3 regions of the Pseudarthrobacter sp. CC12 genome follow, and region 1 is predicted to be linked to each of the others. Evidence: riboswitches for the same ligand, from Rfam matches in the RefSeq annotation. Region 1 holds a riboswitch; each other region holds the start of a gene.
The links. Region 1 has a riboswitch for cyclic di-AMP ahead of PV772_RS14890 (M23 family metallopeptidase). Riboswitches for the same ligand answer to the same signal wherever they lie in the genome.
Positions count from the first base shown of each region.

Region 2: it holds a riboswitch for cyclic di-AMP, as region 1 does, so the genes downstream of both, PV772_RS16465 (M23 family metallopeptidase) here and PV772_RS14890 (M23 family metallopeptidase) in region 1, are expected to answer to the same signal.
Region 3: it holds a riboswitch for cyclic di-AMP, as region 1 does, so the genes downstream of both, PV772_RS22190 (NlpC/P60 family protein) here and PV772_RS14890 (M23 family metallopeptidase) in region 1, are expected to answer to the same signal.

Region 1 covers NZ_JARDJH010000022.1:2,952-7,566, reverse strand. The annotation lists gene PV772_RS14895 (prolipoprotein diacylglyceryl transferase family protein) at 366-1,262, shown strand; gene PV772_RS14890 (M23 family metallopeptidase) at 1,937-2,707, opposite strand; cyclic di-AMP (ydaO/yuaA leader) riboswitch at 2,713-2,916, opposite strand; gene PV772_RS14885 (four-helix bundle copper-binding protein) at 3,812-4,225, shown strand.
Region 2 covers NZ_JARDJH010000026.1:39,604-44,218, forward strand. The annotation lists gene PV772_RS16460 (C40 family peptidase) at 123-797, opposite strand; cyclic di-AMP (ydaO/yuaA leader) riboswitch at 868-1,062, opposite strand; gene PV772_RS16465 (M23 family metallopeptidase) at 1,174-1,995, opposite strand; cyclic di-AMP (ydaO/yuaA leader) riboswitch at 2,006-2,247, opposite strand; gene PV772_RS16470 (metal-dependent transcriptional regulator) at 2,355-3,056, opposite strand; gene serC (phosphoserine transaminase) at 3,351-4,481, shown strand; gene PV772_RS16480 (DUF3027 domain-containing protein) at 4,594-4,615, opposite strand, start outside.
Region 3 covers NZ_JARDJH010000056.1:12,562-17,176, reverse strand. The annotation lists gene PV772_RS22205 (metal-sensitive transcriptional regulator) at 1-46, shown strand, start outside; gene PV772_RS22200 (heavy-metal-associated domain-containing protein) at 68-292, shown strand; gene PV772_RS22195 (heavy metal translocating P-type ATPase) at 295-2,580, shown strand; gene PV772_RS22190 (NlpC/P60 family protein) at 2,658-3,443, opposite strand; cyclic di-AMP (ydaO/yuaA leader) riboswitch at 3,448-3,644, opposite strand; gene PV772_RS22185 (cation transporter) at 3,886-4,209, shown strand; gene PV772_RS22180 (hypothetical protein) at 4,485-4,615, shown strand, end outside.

The DNA.
Region 1 (4,615 bases):
GTTCCGACCGTATCTCACCGCTTTTCTGATCCCCTGCGGTCGCATCACAGAAGGACATATTCACGATGACTAAGAAACGGCGGAGGCCGGCCCCGAAAAGACCCGGGCACTCCCCGGCCAGGCATACCCCGGCACGTCCCGGCCCGCGCCGCCCATCTGCCGCAGCGCAGCCAGCCCCGACCGCGCACTCACTCACCAAAGAAACAGGCCGCAGTACCAAGCTCTTCGACCCGCTTGAGCCGCAGGGGCTGGTCGCCACGTATTGGCTCGACACCGCCGCATGGGAGGGGCCGAATGATCTCTCTGTCCGGTTTTTCGGTAACCGGGCCGATGGAGGCGTCGGGGCGCCGCCGGAACGATTCGAAGTGTATGAAGATGTCGACTCGATCAAGCCGGGAACCGGGCGGATCGCCGTCACCTCCCGCATATCCGGAATCACCGGCGGGGTATGGAATGTCACCGCGACGCCGGTCCCCCGTAACGACAGTGACCCTCGGCGTCGCGCCGCAGCTCTTAGTGGATGCCTGCCGCAGCGAGCCTCGGTTCATACCAGGTTTCACGCCCTCGCCCAGGGGCCCGGCGTCCACGCCTGGTCCTGGCCTGTACTACTGGGTCTGGGCGCGGTCCTGGCTATTCTCGTTCAGGCCCTGTTCCTGACCAGGCAGGGCATTGACCCGGCAGTTCCTGTGTGGCTCACCGTACTGGCCAACGCGGTTGGCGGGGTGTGTGCCCGGCTCTGGTCGCTTGCCCTGAACCGCCAGCCGCTGAGCGGGTTCTTCAAAACCGGTGCGTGCATCCAGGGGTTCCTGGCCGGTGCGCTGGCCACCATCATCGTCGGGTCGCTGGTCGTTGGATTGCCGACGGGCCGGATCCTGGACGCGACGGCGGTCGGACTCTTCTTCGGCATGACCCTGGGTCGGACCGGATGTTTCTTTAGCGGGTGCTGTTACGGGCGCCCCACCGCCTCGCGATGGGGGCTATGGTCCTCGGACCGTCGGGTAGGACGGCTTAGGTACCCTGTCCAGCTCTATGAGGCGTTTCTGTCATTGCTGATCGGCCTCGGAACGCTGGCCGTGACGCTGGCAGGGCCACCGAGCATTCCCGGGCTGGTCTTCGTCGGCTCCATCATGGTCTACACCCTGGGCCGGCAGTTGCTCTTCCCGTTGCGGGTGGAGTCCCGCACACGGCGGGGGCGAACACTGACCATTGTGGTGTGCACCCTGATTCTGGGCGCAGACATCATGCTGGCCGTCTTGTCCTGATCGTCACTACGGCAAAGTGAGGCCAAGCACCAACAGGCACTCAGTTCCCCCGGCCGGGGCTACGCCCGCCATGGCCTTCACGGCCATGTGCTGAGCGAGGAACCACCCAACCGGGTACCTGGGCGACACGGCCTGCCGCGGGAGCCGCGGGCTCATCCCCGTCCGGGGCCCTCACCGCCCGGTCCGCTTCCGTTGGTCGCCTCGGTTTCGTTGACCCCAGGCTGGCTGCGGGCATCATCCGTTTCTTCCGAAACGGGTTCGCTTCCTTGCTCGAACTGCGCTCGGTAACGTACACGCCGGATTCGTCTGGTCATGGAAACCATGAGCAGGACAACTCCGATGACCATGAACGCCGTCATCGCGAAACCCAGGAATCCGGGAGTTACCTGATCCGCGTCCAGCCCTGGCCTCAGACCCTCGTTGCCTGGAGCCGGGGCCGGCGTCGTAGCCAAGGCGTAAAGACCCGCGGCAACAATTGGGATTTGCACTGTATAGTCCTTTGTCCGGCTCGTTGTGTGGGCGCCCGCAGATGGCCCTCGTGCGTAATCCGCCCGAGCCCGCTGAGCGCGGTCCGTCAGGACCGCAGAGAAACAGGGTGCAGGACGCACCCGCTACTGTACCGCTTCATTGCGCGGCTGCCGCTTTTCACAGCAGTCAGCGCAGCCATCTACCTCTTAGATGAAGGCAGCCGGGTCGACGGTCTGGCCGTTGACCATGACCTCGAAGTGAAGGTGGCAGCCGGTGGAGGCACCGGTTGTGCCTACCCCTGCAATCTGCTGGCCCTGAGCCACGGACTGCCCGACCGAGACACCGATAGTGGACAGGTGGTTGTAGGTGGTCTTCAGTCCGTTGCCGTGATCGACGACGATCCGGTTGCCGCTGCCGTACGGACTCCAGCCGGCCTCGGTGACGGCGCCGGAACCGGCGGCGAAGACCGCCGTCGTGCACGCACCGGTCAAATCGATTCCGGTGTGCAGCTCCGCGGCGGCCCCGGTGATCGGGCTGGTTCTGAAGCCGAAGGGGGAGCTGACGTTAATCGACGCGAGCGGGGCACGCAACCCCTTGGAAGGGGATGCCGGGGCGTGGGCGACCTCGGGTGCTTTGACCGCCCCTGCGGGCTGCGCCGGCGCAGCGGGCGCAGGCGCTGGCTGGGAGGTCACCTCCGGGCGGTCAAATGTGAGGACAGTGTCGGCTGCTGCCGTGACCGCCGTTTCCGGGGCCGGGGCTGCCACGGCGGCTGGCCGGGGCTGGGCCGCAGCGCGGCTGCCGGGGTCTGCCTGCGCCGCGGACAGGGCAGTGAGGGCGATCATTCCCGTGACGGCTGCTGTTAGGCCGAACTGCTGGCTGCGGAGCCGGAACGTGGGTTCACGGAAGAACGGCGGGCGGCGTGCTGAGGCAGCGGCCGGAAGTGCGCGGCGACGGCCGTGTTTTGGCTGGGCAGACAAGATAGCGGTCCTCTCGGCGCCGGCGAAGTTAGCTGTCGGATTCGGACGAGTGGACTGTCCGGCTGCCCTGCAGGACGCGATTGGGACGCGTGGTCACAGGGCCGGCTTCACCCCAAGGTGCACCATGGCACACCGTATGTGGGTCCTCCGCCCCCGCCTGAGAAAGATCAGGATCACGGACCGCCGGCGGGGTTTGGCGAAGCGGTCACATCCATACCCGTTGGGGGTATGTGTTGGTGCGACTCTAGCGAAGCGTCGGCGTAGGTTACAAATCCGTTATCAAAGGCGCTCCGGGCTTAAGGGGGCAGGGATGGTGACTGGCGGGGCACCGGAAGGATACGCTGGGCGAGACTTGCCCCCAGGAGAGACCAGATGGCCCTTCAACGTTCGACGCCTCCACTGCTGGTCCGCAGGCTTGCGGCGCTGCGGGCTGTCCTTTCCTGCCTCGTGATCGTCCTCCTAGTGGCCGGGCCAGTTGCCTTCTGTAATGGGCAGGCCCACGTGGTGGGGGTGTCCGACCCTAGCCCTTACTCCGCCGCACAGCGCCAGCGCCAGACTTTGATCCCCGGGGGACAGGAGAATCCTCGGGGACGTTCGGACAGAGTGACGCCGGTCGGAGCCCAATCCGCCTCCGACGTGCTCCGCGGGGTCCCGCGCAGCGGGTGCCACGAGGCCGGAGACACCCGGTCAGTCAGTCCACGGTCGTGGCCCGTTGCTGTGACCGACGCGGCGCAGCCAAGGCCCGGAGTGCTCCTCCCTGATTTCGCGGGTCCGCGCGCCCGGCCCCCGGCATCCCACATCGCTAACAGGCCCCAAGCACCGCTGAGCCGGCAGGCGCTAACCCTAACTCAACTGTCTGTCAGTCGGACATAAAAGGGCACGTTCTCCACGTCCGGCCGCGCGAACGCCAGGCCATAGGGCCTGCAAGTGGCACCCTTCGACCAGGCTGGCGTAAACACCGCGTGCGGCCGCCCTTTGGGTCCTGCCTTCAGCGATCAGAAGGAGGCCCGAGAGAGAACATCAGCCAAACAGCCGGCACATCAGAAACATCAGCCGGTCTCCGCACCAGGTTCCTCCCGTTCAGTATTGGAAAGAGAGAAAGAAATGACACACGGAAGCACCCACAAGATGCTCGATGCCTACCCGAAGGATCTTGGCGGCATCGATCAGCACATGCTCGCCGAATGCATTGCAGCGTGCTTTGACTGCTCACAGGCCTGTACCGCCTGCGCTGATGCCTGCCTCGGCGAAGACATGGTCGCCGAGTTGACCAAATGCATCCGCACCGATCTTGACTGTGCAGACATCTGCGCGGTCACGGCAAACGTCCTCTCCCGCCACACCGCCTTTGATGCCAACGTCACCCGCGCGGTGCTCCAGGCCTGTGCCACAGCGTGCAAAGCCTGCGCCGAGGAATGCGAACAACACGCAGGCATGCATGAACACTGCCGGCTCTGTGCCGAGGCATGCCGCCGTTGCGAAAAGGCATGCAACGACCTTCTCAGCTCGCTCGGCTGACCCTGCCCCAGGGCCCTACCCAACGGTGACCGGAGATCCAACGCCTTCCGGCACCCGCGGGAAGGCCTGCCCTGCAGCATCCCGGACTTAAGGCAACCCCAATGCGTCCCTGAGCACTGCCACCGGAGCATCCAGGGGATGAAAATGCCAGTCGAATCGTTAATCCGCGTATGGGCGCGACCAGCGCCACGGATCTCTTCGACCGTGGCGCCATCGTCCGTCGAAAGGAATAAATGAAACCCAGGCAGTCCTCAGCCCCGAGTCAAGGGTCCATCCCACCCGCCGGCAGCACCCTGGCCGGGATAGCTGCCCCGTCCGGGAGCACAGTCGACGACCCGCAACTGCGGCGAATGCTGATCACCCACATGCATTGCGGTGAGCCTATGCGTC
Region 2 (4,615 bases), on a different contig from region 1:
GGCAAAGGGGGCTGGACGCGCCGGCATCTTGGGGGTAAGCCGGCGCATCCCGAACGGGGATCTGGTTTCTAGCGGAAAAGCTGTGGGCAAAGAAATAGCCCTTGGAGCGCTAAGCCCAAGAACTACTTGTTGAGGTGGTAGTACGACGAGGTACCGGTGGCTGCGGGCGAGTGCAGCAGCGTGCCCTGGGAGGGGTTGAGCGCGCTGATCATCATGCCGTTGCCGACGTAGATACCCACGTGCGCGCCGCCGTTCTGGACAACGAGGTCGCCCGCCTGCGGGGTGGAGGTCGGGGTCATGATGTTCCACGCGTTGGTGCGCGGGATGCTGATCCCGGCCTGTGCGTAGACCCACTGGACGAACCCGGAGCAGTCCCAGCCGGTGACCGGGCTGGTGCCGCCCCATACATAGGAGTGGCCGATGCCGGTGTAGGCGATGGCTGCAATGCCGGAGGTTGCGGCGGAGACAGTCTCGGCAGCCTTGGCGGCGGGAGCGGCGTCCTGGCCAGCGGTGGCGGCGCGTTCGGCCGGCGCGGTGGACTGGGGACGTACCGCCTCCACCTTCGGAGCGGCGGTGGTCTTGACGACCGGGCGCTCGAAGGAAACCGTGGCCGTGGGGGCGGCCGTGACGGCCAGTGCCGTCTGTGCCGAGCCGGACTCGGTGGATGCAGAGACACCGGCGGTGGTGTCAGCTGCGTTTGCTGGCAGGCCCATGCTCAGGATCAGGCCCGATGCGGCTGCCACTACGGCAGCCTGGCGGCCTACGGTCCCGGCATTTGCACTCACGGCCTTGGACACGGCGTCCAAGGGGCTGGTGCGAACCGTTTGCGCACGGTGGCGCGCAGAATGATGCCGTGAAGACACGAAGGTAGCCTCTCCCAATGCCTGCGAGGTGAGCTGTCGGATTCGGATGGGAGTCACCCGGCCACGCAGCTTCCTGGGAAGCTGGTGACTTAACCCCAAGGCCTTCTGGAGAGAAGGCCAAAATTGGTTCCCCCGCCCCTGCCAGACGATGAAATGCGAACGGACCTTGAGCGGTGGCAGAGTTAGGCAATCCACTCAAGAGCGTCAACTTCGGAAAAGTTGACGCGAGTTAGACGGTACAGCAGTTTTGTTTCAATGTCACATTCAGGTCACGGCAGGTCGCTGCGATCTGAGAGTGGGCAATCATTCGTTACAGCCAGCCCATGGGGTCGACCACTTCGCCGTTGACCTGCACCTCGAAGTGCAGGTGGCAGCCGGTGGAGGCACCTGTGGTGCCGCTGAGCGCCACGACTTCTCCACGGGAGACCGTCTGGCCCACCTTGACGTTGAAGGACGACAGGTGGTTGTACGTGGTTTCCAGTCCGTTGCCGTGGTCGATGACCACCCGGTTTCCGCCGCCGAACTGGTGCCAGCCTGCGAAGGTAACGGTGCCGGTCGCAGCGGCAAGGACGGACGTCCCGCATTGAGCCACGAAGTCCTGGCCCCGGTGGAAGTCGCCGGAGCCGCCGGTAATCGGGCTCACCCTGTATCCGAACGGTGACGCGGTCACGAGGGAGGCTAGTGGTGCAGCCAGGGTGCCGGCCGACGCCGCCCGCGTGACGGAGCCGGCGGACTGGGCACTCAGGAGCTGCTTGAGCTTCCCGTCCGGGTCGGCCTGGGTCACGACGGCGGAGCGGCTGAAGTCGATCTGGGCACCAATATCGGCGGAAATCTGCGGCTGCGGGCTGACGGAGGAAGCTGCCAGGGGCGCGTTGCCGGACGCATCAGTGGCCATGACCGGGCTGGTGGCCGGCACTGTGACCGTCAGCACCAGTCCGGTGGCAGCCAGGGCGATTCCAGCCTTCTGGCCAATCCCGCTTGCGGCGGCGAACTCCGTTACCTGCCGCAGGGGCCCCCGACGGCGGCGCGCGTCGCGATGGAGATCGCGGGGGCGCTCCACTGCTGCGTCTTCGACAACCCGGGGTGCCGAAGGGGGGCTGGCTGCGCGGCGGCGCCCCCTGGAGGTCTGCATGGTCAAGAAGGGTTCCTCTCTGGAAAAGCCTGCGGAGTTAGCTGTCGGATTCGGGTCAGAGAGATCAAAGACCCGGCCCGCCGCGGCAAGCTTCTGCACAGGGGTATTCCCGGAAGAATCCTTCACTGGAGAGGCTTGCTGCTGACGGACTTCACCCCAAGGCAGTCCCCCGCTGCCGCTTGTGGTTCCCCCGCCTCTGCCAGTAACGACTCGTGCACCCGATCCGCTGGCAGAGCTCGGCTCCGGATCGGGTAACGCTTAAGTATCAACGATTGGTTCCACTATAGGGCCTTTAGACCTTAGGTAACAATTCCGTTATCTTTGCGTGGAAGTGCCTTGCCGGGGTAAAAGGCTGGGCCTCAGGGCTGGGACACGGCCACGAAAACGTGGGCGGCAACCTCGGGCGGCAGCTCCAGTGCGCCCTCGATGCCCGGGACCCGCACGGAGATGTAGTCACCCACGCGTTCCAGCGCCACGGCGGCACCGGGCCGGATTCCACCTTCGTCCAGTTGCGCCAGCAGTTCCGGCTCCACCTGGATCGGTTCAGCGAGCCGGCTGATGGTGACAACAGAGGCCGATGCGTAGCCCTTCATGGCTTCGACCAGGCTGATGGCTCCGTCGGCGCCGCCGGTGGCAGGCTGTCCACCCAGGGCGGCGAGCCCGGGGATGGGGTTGCCATAGGGCGATTCGGTAGGGTGGTCCAGCATCTCGTAAATGCGCCGCTCAACCCGCTCGCTCATGACATGTTCCCAGCGGCAGGCTTCGTCATGCACGTAGGCCCAGTCCAGGCCGATCACGTCGGCCAGCAGGCGTTCGGCCAGCCGGTGCTTGCGCATGACCTCGGTTGCCCGCTTGCGGCCGGTGTCAGTGAGTTCCAGATGCCGGTCACCGGAGACCACCACGAGCCCGTCGCGCTCCATCCTTCCGATGGTCTGGGACACGGTAGGGCCGGAGTGGCGCAGGCGCTCGGCAATACGGGCCCGGAGGGCAACGATGTTTTCTTCCTCAAGCTCCAGGATGGTCCTGAGGTACATCTCCGTAGTGTCGATCAGATCCGTCATCCAGCTCAGCTCCTCGAGCGCAGTACCTTGCGTTGTCCCACCGTATCGCCTCTTCCCGCGAGGTAGTCCGGGGGCCAGCTTAGCCTATTTTGAGTTTGTCCGAATAGCCGAGCGTCGGGCGGCGTCGCCCGGACGGCGCGTCTCATTGTCTGGACTTTGGGCCCGCCGGCTCCCGCCGCCCCTGCCATTCAGGCAGAATGGTGAAGGCCCGCTGCGCAGCCATCGCCTGCTGCCGGCCGAGCCATGACCCGCCCGTCCGGACCAAACTTTCGTCCCCGCCGAATTGGAGCACCTGTGAGCGACACCAGCATCACGATCCCCGCCGACCTCCTGCCGAAGGATGGGCGGTTCGGCGCCGGCCCGTCAAAGGTCCGCCAGGAACAGATCGATGCGCTGGCAGCAGCGTCCAAGACCATCCTCGGCACTTCGCACCGGCAGGCGCCGGTCAAGAACCTGGTGGGATCCGTCCGCGAAGGGCTGAGCCAGTTCTTCCGCGCCCCGGAGGGCTATGAAGTGGTCCTCGGCGTGGGCGGCTCCACGGCATTCTGGGACGTCGCGAGCTTCGGCCTCGTGGAGAAGAAGGCCCAGCACCTGTCCTTCGGCGAGTTCGGGTCCAAGTTTGCGGCCGCCACCAACAAGGCGCCCTTCCTGGAGGCTTCCTCGATCATCAAGTCCGAGCCAGGCACGCGGCCGGCGGCCCAGGCCGAGGCAGGCGTTGATGTCTATGCCTGGCCCCAGAATGAGACCTCCACCGGTGTTGCTGCCCCTGTCACGCGCGTTTCCGGAGCCGACGAGGGATCGCTGGTCCTGGTGGACGCCACCTCCGCGGCCGGCGGCCTGGAAGTGGACGTTGCCCAAAGCGACGTCTACTACTTCGCCCCGCAGAAGAACTTCGCTTCCGACGGCGGCCTCTGGCTGGGCCTGTTCTCCCCGGCCGCCCTCGAGCGCGCCGCGCGGATCAAGGCAGGCAACCGCTGGATCCCGGACTTCCTGGACCTCCAGACCGCCATCGACAACTCCCGCCTGAACCAGACGTACAACACGCCGTCGCTGTCCACGCTGGTCACGCTGGACGCCCAGGTCCAGTGGCTGAACTCCAACGGCGGCCTGGATTTCGCCGCCGCACGCACCGCAGACTCCGCCGGACGCATCTACAGCTGGGCCGAGGCCTCCGAGTTTGCCACCCCGTTTGTGGCCAAGGCGGAGGAACGCTCCAATGTCATCGCCACCATCGACTTCGACGAATCGGTTGATGCAGCGGCCGTGGCCAAGGTCCTGCGCGCCAACGGCATCGTTGACACCGAGCCCTACCGGAAGCTGGGGCGCAACCAGCTGCGGATCGCCACCTTCGTGGCCATCGAGCCCAGCGATGTCTCAGCCCTGCTGTCCAGCATCGACTACGTGGTGGGCGAGCTGCGGAAGTAGGCGCGGAGAACAGTCGGGACAACGTACGACGGCGCCGCCCGGGTTCATCCCGGACGGCGCCGTTTTCGTTGTCCCCTTCCGGGGTGGCCGGGCTCCCAGTGGCGAGGTGCGGTCAGGCTTCCGCTTGCGTGCCG
Region 3 (4,615 bases), on a different contig from region 1:
GAAGGTGAAGGAAGCGACAGATGCCATCGGGCGCCTGTTGCGCTAGAGGACTGAGGGAGAAACTGCCATGAGTGTGACGACAACGATCAATATTTCCGGGATGCACTGCGGCCACTGCGTGGCATCGGTGACCGAAGAGCTGCAGGAGCTGGAAGGCGTCGAGTCCGTGGACGTTGCCCTGAACCAGGACGGCGTCTCCGTCGCTACCATAACGTCCGGCGCGGAGCTGGATCCCGAACGGGTTGACGCGGCGATAGCTGAAGCCGGCTATGCCGTCGTGGCCGGAGGTTAGGCGTGGATGCGGAAACTCTCACTCCCGGAACGCGCATTATTGAACTCGACATCCAGGGCATGACGTGCGCGTCGTGTGTTGCCCGGGTAGAGCGGAAACTGGGAAAGCTTGAGGGCGTGGACGCCAGTGTGAACCTGCCGCTGGAATCGGCCCGGGTCAGTGTCCCGGAGGGCATTTCGGACCAGCAGATTCTCGACACCGTGGCTGCCACCGGCTATTCGGCCGCGCTCAAGGCTGATCGGGCAGTGACGGAAAAACAACGGCGGGATGCGGCGGCCGCTCACCCTGCTGATGCGGGCGGTGATGATCAGGGGTCCGCGGCGAAGGCCGTTGCCGGGACCCTGCGGCCCAGGCTCCTGGTTGCAGCTCTTTTCACGCTGCCGGTCCTGGTGGTCTCCATGGTTCCCGCCGCACAGTTCCCGCACTGGGGCTGGGTTGCATTTGCCCTCAGCGCCCCTGTGGTCAGCTGGGCCGCGTGGCCCTTCCACCGCGCGGCGGCCATCAACGCCCGGCACCTGGCCTCCACGATGGACACGCTGGTGTCCATCGGGGTCAGTGCCGCCTTCCTGTTTTCGGCGTGGCAGCTCTTTGCCGATCCCGTGTTGACGCAGCACCCCGCCATGGACATGAGTGGCCATGCCCTGTACTTCGAAGTCGCAGCGGTGGTGACAACTTTCCTGTTGCTGGGCAGGTATCTGGAAGCGAACGCCAAGCAGCGGGCAGGCAATGCCCTTCGAGCGCTGCTGAATCTTGGAGCCAAGGAAGCCACACTTATCCGAGACGGGGTGGAGTCCCAGGTCCCGGTTGATCTGCTCGTCCCCGGCGATGTCTTTCTCGTCCGTCCGGGGGAAAAGATCCCCACCGACGGGTACGTTGTGGAGGGCCAGAGCGCTGTCGATGCTTCCTTGATCACGGGCGAATCGCTGCCGGTCGAAGTTGGCGTGGATGACACCGTGATCGGGGCGACGATCAACGCGAACGGCCGGCTGCTGGTCAAGGCCACCCGTGTGGGCAGTGAGACGACCCTTGCCCAGATGGGCAAACTCGTCAGCCGGGCCCAAAGCGGCAAGGCGGCCATCGCCCGGCTGGCCGACCGGATCAGCGCGGTCTTCGTCCCGGTGGTCCTGGGCATCTCCGCAGTAACCTTCGCGGGATGGCTTCTGAGCACCGGTGATGTGCAGGCGGCCTTCACGGCCGCGGTAGCCGTGCTGGTCATTGCGTGCCCGTGCGCGTTGGGTCTTGCCACCCCGACGGCGCTACTGACCGGGACGGGGCGGGGTGCGCAACTGGGCATCCTGATCAAGGGACCGCAGGTTTTGGAAGACACCAGGACGGTGGACACCATCGTGCTGGACAAGACCGGAACGGTTACCAGCGGCAAGCTGTCGGTTTCAGCTGTCCAAAGCCTCGGCGAAGCCAGCGGGAATGAACTGCTCGCCCTGGCCGGGGCGGTGGAGGCGGCCAGCGAACATCCCATCGCCCATGCCATTGCCCGGGCTGCAAGGACGAACGGCCCGCTGCAGGCGGTGACGGACTTTGACAGTGCGCCGGGCGGGGGCGTGCGCGGCACGGTGAACGGCCGTGCTGTGGTCGTCGGGCGGGAAGGATGGCTGCGGGACAACGGCATTGACGGCCCTGTCGGCGGCGGGCAGATGCTGAAGGCGCTGGAGGAATCCGGGGCCACGGTGATCTGGGTAGGTGTCGACGGGGAAGCTGGCGGCTTGATCAGTCTCACCGACACGGTCAAGCCCGGCTCTGCCGCCGCGATCGCCCGATTGAAGGAGCTGGGGCTCCGTCCCGTTCTTCTGACCGGGGATAACGCGTCGGCGGCGCTGACCGTTGCTGCCCGGGTGGGCATCCCGGTCGAAGATGTGATGGCGGGGGTCCTGCCCGAAGGCAAGATTGAGGCCGTGCGCCGGCTGCAGGAGTCCGGGGCGACAGTGGCCATGGCCGGGGACGGGGTGAATGACGCCGCGGCCCTGGCCCAGTCTGATCTGGGCATCGCCATGGGCAGTGGCACGGACGTCGCGATCGCCGCGGCAGATCTGACGGTCATGGGCAGTGACCTGGGGCAGGTTGCACAAGCCATTGAGCTCTCCCGCCGCACGCTGGCGACGATTAAGTCCAATCTGTTTTGGGCGTTTTTCTACAACGCTGTCGGGATTCCTGTCGCCGCAATGGGGCTGTTGAACCCGATGATCGCCGGGGCTGCGATGGCTGCCAGCTCGGTTCTGGTGGTCAGCAATTCACTGCGGCTGCGCCGCTTTGGACGGCCGCGTAAAATGTAGCCCCACGCTTTCGGCGGGGATGCTGAAGGCCGGTGATTCACTGCCCCCAAGGCAGTGAATCACCGGCCTTCAGTGGTTTATTTGCCGGGGCGGACGAAGGTGACCGCGCCCTTGGCGGTCATCCAGGTCAGCGGGTGTACGGCGGTTTCGTTCCTGCCGTTCAAGCCGGAGCTAAGGACCTGACCGTTGCCGACATAGATCCCGACGTGGCCCGGCTGCATGACCATGTCACCGGGCTGGGGATCGTTGACCACGGTGCCGTAGTTCAGAAACTGCATCGGGCCGAGGTCTCCGACGGGGATCCCTGCAGCGTTGAGGGCGTTTTCCACCAAGCGGGTGCAGTCCTGAATCATGCCGATCTGGGCGTACGCGGAGGACACCATGATGGCGTTGATGCCGCCCGCGGCCGGTGCGGCCACGGGAGCGGCAGCAGCAGGCGTGATCGTTATCTGGGCCTTAGCTGGGGCGGCGGCCTGCGTTTTCACGGCGGCATGCCCGGCGGGAATGACCGCCCTGGGCGCCTCAACCGCGACCGGCTTGGGTGCCTCCACGACCGGGGCCGCAGTGGTCTTCACAGCCGGACGTTCGAAGGAGATCTGGACCCTGGCATCGGCGCTGAGCGGCGCCAGGACCTGGCTGGCGACTTCCTGCGTGGAGGCCGGCTCAGCGTTGCGCTGGGTCGGGGCTTCGGCTGCCTGGGCGGCGATGCCGCTGGTCAGGACAAGGCCGGATGCCGCGGCTATGACAGCTGCCTGGCGGCCTGCGACACCGGCGTTGCCGGCGACTGACTTGGACAGGACCGCAAGGGTGCTGGTCTGGACGGGGACCGCGCGGTGGCGGCCGTGAGTTTTGCGCATGGGCATGAAAGAGGCCTCTCCCACTGCCTGCGGGGTTAGCTGTCGGATTCGGATGGGAGACACCCGGCCGGACCGGCACGAAAAGGCACCGGGCACGGCTTCACCCCAAGACCTGCCTGCAGCAGGCCACTGTTGGGTTCCCCGTCTCTGCCGGACGAAAGTTGCGAACGGATCCCGGGCAGCGGCAGAGTTAGGCAAGTCTGGCCGGAAGTGCCGCATTGGAGAAACCGGCACGGCTTAGACCGTACTTCACTCCAGCATTCTTTGTCACATTTGAATAACGGGAGATGCGGATCACAGTAGCACCCCCTTCCTCGTAATACCCCCTCCCGGTATAGTATTGCTTGTTGTCAGTGAAGTGGTATGTCCCGGCCGGCGCTCCGCGCGGCCTCTCACAGCCGTTCAACCCCAGCGCCCATTAGCCCTTCGTCAAGGAATGGAAACTGACATGTGTGGAACTGAAAACCGTACCCAGCTGCCGCTTGCCTCATCGGCATCGTCATCAGGATGCAGCTGCTGCTCGGCCGGAGCCTCTTCTGCCCCCACCGCAGCCACCGGTACCGGTACCGTCGAATTCGCTGTGGACGGCTTGACCTGCGGGCATTGCGTACAGACGGTTGAGAACGCCGTTTCTGCCCTCGATGGGGTGGAGTCCGCCTCCGTGGACCTTGTCCCGGGCGGCCGTTCCCGCCTGCTGGTGCGAGGCGCAGCTGACGCAGCAGCGATGCGGGAGGCTGTCACCTCAGCCGGGTACACCCTGGCCAGCAGTTAGCGTCTGCACTTCCCCGAAGTCCCTCGTCTCCGCGGGGCATTGTGCTTCCGGGAGCAGGCGGCCCTCCGCGAGGATGTGGCCCGCTTGCCCACAGGCCGGGCGGGCCGTGCGCCTGAACCAAGCGTCACGGATCACCCGGATCCCTGGCCGCCGCCGTGAGGAACGGTGCAACGGAATGCCACCCGGGCGCGTTGAACCACAAGGACGGGACCGGCAGGAACACCCTGCCGGTACCCTTGCTTGAGAGTACCTGCACGAAAAAGGAGGGAGGAGGCGTGACCGCAACACACCGTCGTCGTCTCACCGCCTTCTTCCTGCGGGCGGGGTTCCTGACTGCGGCGCTGGCCATTATTGCAGGCATTTTCGGTATGCATGTGATGACCGGCGCCCACGACATGCCCTCAGG